2 regions of the Paenibacillus sp. 2KB_22 genome follow, and region 2 is predicted to be linked to the other one. Evidence: predicted binding sites of a transcription regulator. Region 2 holds the regulator's gene; the other holds the start of a gene.
The links. The regulator CtsR, encoded in region 2, represses protease genes until heat stress. The targets are predictions, from matches to a motif close to ATGGTCAATAAAGGTCAAACA.
Positions count from the first base shown of each region.

Region 1: clpP (ATP-dependent Clp endopeptidase proteolytic subunit ClpP) is a predicted target of CtsR. The motif match lies at 2,124-2,144, and genes of this name have one in related genera.

Region 1 covers NZ_JBFRHG010000008.1:37,645-41,073, reverse strand. Annotated here, with positions in the region: gene gap (type I glyceraldehyde-3-phosphate dehydrogenase) at 1-421, opposite strand, end outside; gene AB4111_RS27675 (sugar-binding transcriptional regulator) at 530-1,555, opposite strand; tRNA gene AB4111_RS27670 (tRNA-Arg) at 1,982-2,056, shown strand; gene clpP (ATP-dependent Clp endopeptidase proteolytic subunit ClpP) at 2,233-2,829, shown strand; gene AB4111_RS27660 (stalk domain-containing protein) at 2,994-3,429, opposite strand, start outside.
Region 2 covers NZ_JBFRHG010000012.1:299-3,727, forward strand. Annotated here, with positions in the region: gene AB4111_RS29945 (GNAT family N-acetyltransferase) at 42-1,217, shown strand; gene AB4111_RS29950 (CtsR family transcriptional regulator) at 1,679-2,140, shown strand; gene AB4111_RS29955 (UvrB/UvrC motif-containing protein) at 2,172-2,696, shown strand; gene AB4111_RS29960 (protein arginine kinase) at 2,725-3,429, shown strand, end outside.

The sequences.
Region 1 (3,429 bases), on a different contig from region 2:
TACCGTCGAGGATTTCATGGTTTACGTTGTAAACGATGGTTTTCATGTCGCCAGTAGCTGGTGCGGAGATAACAACTTTCTTAGCTCCACCTTTCAAGTGTTTCTCAGCTGCTTCTTTAGTTGTGAAGAAACCAGTACATTCCAGAACGATATCTACGCCCAGGTCGCCCCAAGGAAGTTCTTCTGGGTTACGGTTAGCCAATACTTTAACTTCTTTGCCGTTCACTTTGAAGAAGCCATCGTGTACTTCAACATCGCCATCGAAGCGACCTTGAGTTGTATCATATTTGAGCAAATGAGCCAACATTTTAGCGTCAGTCAAGTCGTTGATTGCTACTACTTCAATGCCCTCTACATTTTGAATACGGCGGAATGCCAAGCGTCCAATACGTCCAAAACCGTTAATACCTACTTTAATCATGAGTAAGTTCCTCCCAAGTTTTGATTAATTTTTTTTATGAAACTTATATATTCAAGACAGACGGTGAAGTCCGTCAAGACAACAATAGTTGTGTTGCAAAGTAAAACTTTATTCCATTTCAGCAACGATGACTTCGGCAGCAGCCTCATCAATAATCAGAATATCTTCCTGACCAAATCGCAACACGGAATGTATAGCAGCAGCTTTGCTTTTGCCACCTGCGATTCCAATCACTACATCGGTTCGTTCAATATCCTGAAGTCGCATCCCCAGTGTAAGCATGGTATGTACCACCTTACCCTGATCGTTAAAGTAATAACCGAAAGATTCAGATACGGCTCCTTGCTCCTGAAGTTCATCTATGATCTCCGTCGCAAGTTTACGTCGTGTCGCCATCTCCACGGCATCACCAATGCCATGAATAACAATCCGCGATTTTCGAATCAGCTGCAGAATCTCCTGAACACTGGGGTCCTGGATTAATGATTCATAGGCATGATCACTAAGCAAATCCGGTACATGCAGGAGTTTATATTGCGCTCCTACCCGTTTTGCCATCGTGGATGCAATCGTATTTGCCTGAATTTCAAGGCTTTCTCCAAGTCCACCGCGTGCCGGTACGAACCAGACACCTTTGAGCGATGTTGGCGGAGTCAGTTGCTCTGCGACTTCGGCCGTTGTTGAGCCGCCAGTAACGGCGACAACGTCGTTGTCACTCATGATATTGCCGAGAGCCTTCGCTCCGGCTCTGCCCAGTTCCCTTTTGGCAAATGGAGAAACATCCGAATCGCCAGGAACCACAACTACCTTTTGCAGACCGTAGGCTTGCTTGATGCGCTCTTCCAGCTCGGATAATCCGAACAACTCTTTGGCTACGGGCTCTAACTGCTGCAGCAAATCATACCCTGCCTCGCTGATCTTCATTCCTGCACTGTCAATTTCAATAAGTCCCTGAGCCTTTAACAGATCGGTCTCAGCCCTCAGAACCCGCTCGGTCATCTGCATGGAATTAGCTAACGTTCTCCGTCCGATCACATCCGATAACATGATCTGTTGCAGAATCGTATACCTCTTTTTCAAGATATCCATGAGATCAGGCAGAAGCTGCTTTTGTACTTCTAAAATCGTTCGCATGCTTTCCACTCCCGCAAGTTCTCGTTCCAAGCTCTCTTTCGTGGCCCTAAAACGTCCCGGGTTAACTTTTTAAGTCCCACGTCTATTCTACCTAAAACTGACGTGACATGCAAGTGTTTCAACGTGTTATTTCGACACACATTCAGCGTTTGTACGCGCCTATTTTCACAATCCTAGACTTCCATGATCAAGGACTAGCTCGCGTATACCATATATAGAAGAAACAAATGAATTCCATCTACATATCGCTCAGAATCACATTTCATACGCATGTCCAAAACCTCTAATAGCATTTACTTAAATGCACTCTTTATCCACTCTTCTTCATCATGATCATTTTTAGGGTAATCCAAACCAATACACATCACGAACTGCTTGCAATTAAATATTTCATGAGCTATAATCATTATTGCTGTCACATAATGTGCGCCCGTGGTCCAATGGATATGACGTAGGCCTCCGAAGCCTGAGATCCAAGTTCGATTCTTGGCGGGCGCGCCACTTTTATTTAACAGCTCATAACCCTTTTAACCAATGAAACCGGAAAGGTTTCTTTTTTTTGCAAGTTAGTTTGACTTTCTTTGACTTTTTGTTTGGAATTGTTTATTATGTGGGTAATACGGTAACAGTTTAAATATAAACACCAATAACATTTACATTCCGAGGAGGTTTTTCACGTGAGTTTTATTCCAATGGTCGTTGAACAGAGCAACCGGGGTGAGCGCGCCTATGACATCTACTCCAGATTGCTGAAGGATCGTATTATTTTCCTTGGTAGCGATGTTAATGATGTAGTGGCTAATGCCATTATGGCACAGATGTTGTTCCTGGCTGCGGAAGATCCGGAGAAAGACATTCACTTATACATCAACAGCCCAGGCGGATCGATTACAGCCGGTATGGCCATTTACGATACAATGCAATTCATCAAACCGGATGTATCTACCATCTGTGTAGGTATGGCGGCTTCCATGGGTGCATTCTTGCTGAATGCTGGTGCAAAAGGGAAACGTTTTGCGTTGCCTAACAGTGAAATCATGATTCACCAACCGCTTGGTGGTGCTCAAGGTCAAGCTTCGGACATCGAAATTCGTGCTCGCCGCATCCTGAAAATGCGTGATACCTTGAACCGCATCATCTCTGAGCGTTCAGGTCAACCACTGGAGCGGATCGAGAAAGATACAGATCGTGACTACTTCATGAGTGCTGCTGAAGCTGCCGATTACGGTATCATTGATAAAGTTATTGAAAACGTAGGTTCCCAAGGCATCTAAGTGTGCTGTAGACCCCGGTCTACGCGTTAACATATCAATACCTAACGTAATCAGCAACACCTCATTGTGTTGTCTAACGAGAAGAAGCCCTCATCATAATTATGATGAGGGCTTCTTTTTCATTTTATAAGAAGGATAACCGAAAAGTGCACATTAATAGTTCGTTATTTGGTTCCAGTTACATTACTAAAAGGTTCTGTGCCTTTAGGGAGAAGCTCTTTATACGTAAATGGCATTTCAGGGAAGCCTTCTGCGTACGCCGTATATTCATACAACTGGAAGAACACAACTACACCCGTTGGTGTCACATAGAAATCCTGGTCTTTATTTAACCCTTTGTAACCTTCCAGGTATCCACCGTGGGCTTTCAGTTGCTCGCCCACTTTTTTACCCAACGTCTCGCGCATGGTTTTGTTATTTTGCAGCACATCATCTAACGTAAGTTCCTTGCCTGTGTCCAGTGCAAAGGTGTGGCCGGTACGAGTCGTCATGCCATGTGCTCCTGCATAGTCCTCATAACGTTGAGTGATCAAACCTAGTACCCCGTTCTCATTGTAGGTCACGACATACGAAGTTTCAAAAGCATATGGACGTTTTGCG
Region 2 (3,429 bases):
TTGGATTGATAATAACTCTAATGAATGGGGTGTAGGACAACATGGAAATTCAAAAATTGACGGTAGATGATTTTGAACCGGCGATGGCACTCTCCGAATATGCTTTTCAAGCAGTAATGAGTGAAGAACAAAAAGAAAAACGGCGGAGTCAATTTTCGTCACAGGATATATGGGGTGTATATGAGGATGGGCAGCTAGGAGCCAAACTTCACATTATTCCTTTTCAAACCTATATTCATGGTAGATCGTTCGAGATGGGCGGTATTGCGGGTGTAGCCACCTGGCCAGAGTATAGACGCAAAGGCTGGGTAGCGGGTCTACTAAAGCATGCGTTGGAAGAAATGAATCGCAACAAACAAAGTATATCGTTCTTGCATCCATTCTCTTTTGGTTTCTATCGAAAGTATGGATGGGAGACGTATGTTGAATTTAAACGGTATAAAGTACCTACAGCTCATTTGCCTCTGAAAAAAGCGACACCTGGAACAATTCGGCGTGGGGATCCGGGCCTCAGCATATTAAAGGAAGTATACAGTGCTTATGCTGAACGCTATAACGGAACTCTGGTTCGGGATGATGCAAGGTGGGAGAATTCAGTTCTGGTTAATGGAAGCAGCCAGAAGGCTGTATATTACGATGAAGCTAATGCAGCACAAGGTTATCTTTTATATGAGGTTAAGGAAAATAAGTTTACCATTAAAGAGATCATCTATCTGAACGAAGAGGCTAGGCAAGGACTGTGGACCTTCATTGCTAACCATGATTCCATGATCCAGGAAGTTACGTTGCAGGCACCTGCCAGTGATACGCTTGCTTTCCAATTGGATAACCCGCGGATTCAGCAGGAGATCGTACCTTATTTTATGGCGCGTATCGTTAGTGTGGAGCAGTTTATATCCCAGTATCCATTTGCAAGCCAGGACTCACCGGTGCAGATTGTTCTACAGGTAGAGGATTCCCACGCTCCGTGGAATGAAGGAGTATGGCAATTAAACGTAGCAATGAATGGAACAGCGTCCATATGGAAAACTTCGGAGCCAGTTACTGATGATCAGACTATTAAGGTAGATATTCAAGCCCTTACTGCGGTGCTGATGGGATATCGCAGACCAACGGAAATGGCACGAATGGGAAGAATTCACGGACCGAACACAGCAATCAAGGCTTTGGAACAAGCGATTCCTGAACGGGAAACCTATTTACTCGATTTCTTTTGATGACTACTCCCACTGCTCGATTTATCTGGATTAGCTTATATAGAAATACGGCGTGATTGAAAGACAAATGGACTTCTCCAGCAATTTTGGAGAGGTTTTTTTGTGTCTGGGGAATATTTCGTGTAAAATCGTAAAAAATGAATAGTGACCCCACTTGGCAAACCCACAAAATATGCTATAATGTATATAAAGTCAAAGAAAGTCAAAGTCAACTAAAGGTTTAATACTTAAGTAGCTTTCTTTCTACAATCTGATGCATGATCGCCAATATACGGGATTCATTACATCGGAGGATCAAGGGAATATTAAAGGACCTTCGTGCTTCCTTCGCTCTCCTGTTGATACCTGTGGAAGCAAGATTCGCTGTTTTCCTTATTGGTTAAATGGGTAGAGAAGGTGTACTCTGTGGGGGCGTGTGGGTCCTTATTGACTTAACGTTTCAGACAGTGGAGGATGATTGGATGCGTAATATCTCTGATATTATCGAACGATATCTGAAGAGTATTTTGCATGAAAGTCCCGAAGGAATGGTTGAAATTCAGCGTAATGATCTGGCAGATCAATTCTCATGTGTACCTTCCCAGATCAATTATGTCATCAGCACACGTTTTACACTCGAGAAGGGATACCTGGTAGAGAGTAAACGCGGTGGTGGTGGTTATGTTCGCATACAGCGCATTGAATTACCAGCCCATTCAGCTCTGCATAATCATTTGCACCATAGTATTGGTGATGAGATCGGGCAGACAGCTGCCGAAGGTCTGATTTATCAATTGGAAGAAGCACGTTTCTTGAGCAAGCGTGAAGCTGGGTTGATGCGAGCTGCTGTATCTAGAGAGGTTATATTGGTCAAACTTCCTTACCGGGATCAAATTCGTGCCAGAATGTTAAAGGCGATGTTAATATCTTTGCTCGGTAAATGAAAACTATCGGGGTCAAAGGAGGTACATCATTATGCTGTGCCAAGAATGCAATAAACGTCCGGCGACACTACATTTTACGAAGATCGTAAATGGAGAGAAGACGGAATTCCATATTTGTGAGTCATGTGCCCGTGAAAAAGGGGAAATGATTCCTGGAACAGCAGGTGGGTTTTCCATTCACAACTTGTTGTCCGGGTTGCTTGATTTTGATCCAGCCGGCAAAAGTGGATCGGCAGGAACACCACCTGCAAAAGCACTTCAGTGTGAAGAGTGTGGTATGACGTACGCACAATTCAGCAAGATAGGCCGATTTGGCTGCAGTTCATGTTATAAATATTTTGACAGTCGTTTGGACCCTTTGTTCAAGCGGGTTCATGGTAGTACGTCCCATGTAGGTAAAGTACCTGCACGAGCTGGTGGTCGCATTAAGGTGAAACGGCAAATCGCTGATCTGAAGCGTGAGCTCCAGGAGAGCATCGCCCAAGAGGAATTTGAAGAGGCAGCTCAGATCCGTGACCAGATCAGAGGACTTGAAAAAGGAATAGCTCAGGAGTAAAGTTTGTCATGAGTAGGAGGGATGCGTAATGCCTAATCTGCGCTTTACAGAGAAGGCGCTCAGCGACTGGATGCGCAGTGATGCGGCTGATTCCGAAATCGTCATTAGCAGCCGTGTCCGGATTGCGCGCAACCTTCAGCATGTTCCGTTTCCGATGCTGGCTTCTAATGAGCAATCGGAAGAGGTGCTGAATAAGCTGAGCGAAGTACTTCAATACGATGACGTTCATGCCTTTGGGGATTTTCATACTTTGGATCTGATCGATATTGACGAACTCGACAAACGGGTGCTGGTGGAGAAACATCTCATCAGTCCAAGTCTTGCGAATGAATCCAGGAATGGTGCGGTTATTCTCAGTGAGGATGAGTCTGTCAGTATTATGATTAATGAAGAGGATCATCTTCGTATCCAGTGCCTCTATCCGGGGTTCCAGGTGAAAGAAGCCTGGGAGAAAGCTTCCGCAATAGATGATGCTTTTGAAGCGCACGTGGATTATGCTTTTGATGATCGCAGAGGATACTTAACCAGCTGTCCTACTAATGTAGGTACAGGTGTCAGAGCATCTGTCATGATGCACCTGCCTGCCCTGGTGATGACGCAGCAGATTGGCCGTATTTTAACCGCAGTTTCCCAAGTGGGATTGACTGTAAGAGGGATATACGGTGAAGGCAGCGAAGCTATGGGTAACCTGTTCCAGATCTCGAATCAGATTACACTGGGACAGACTGAACAG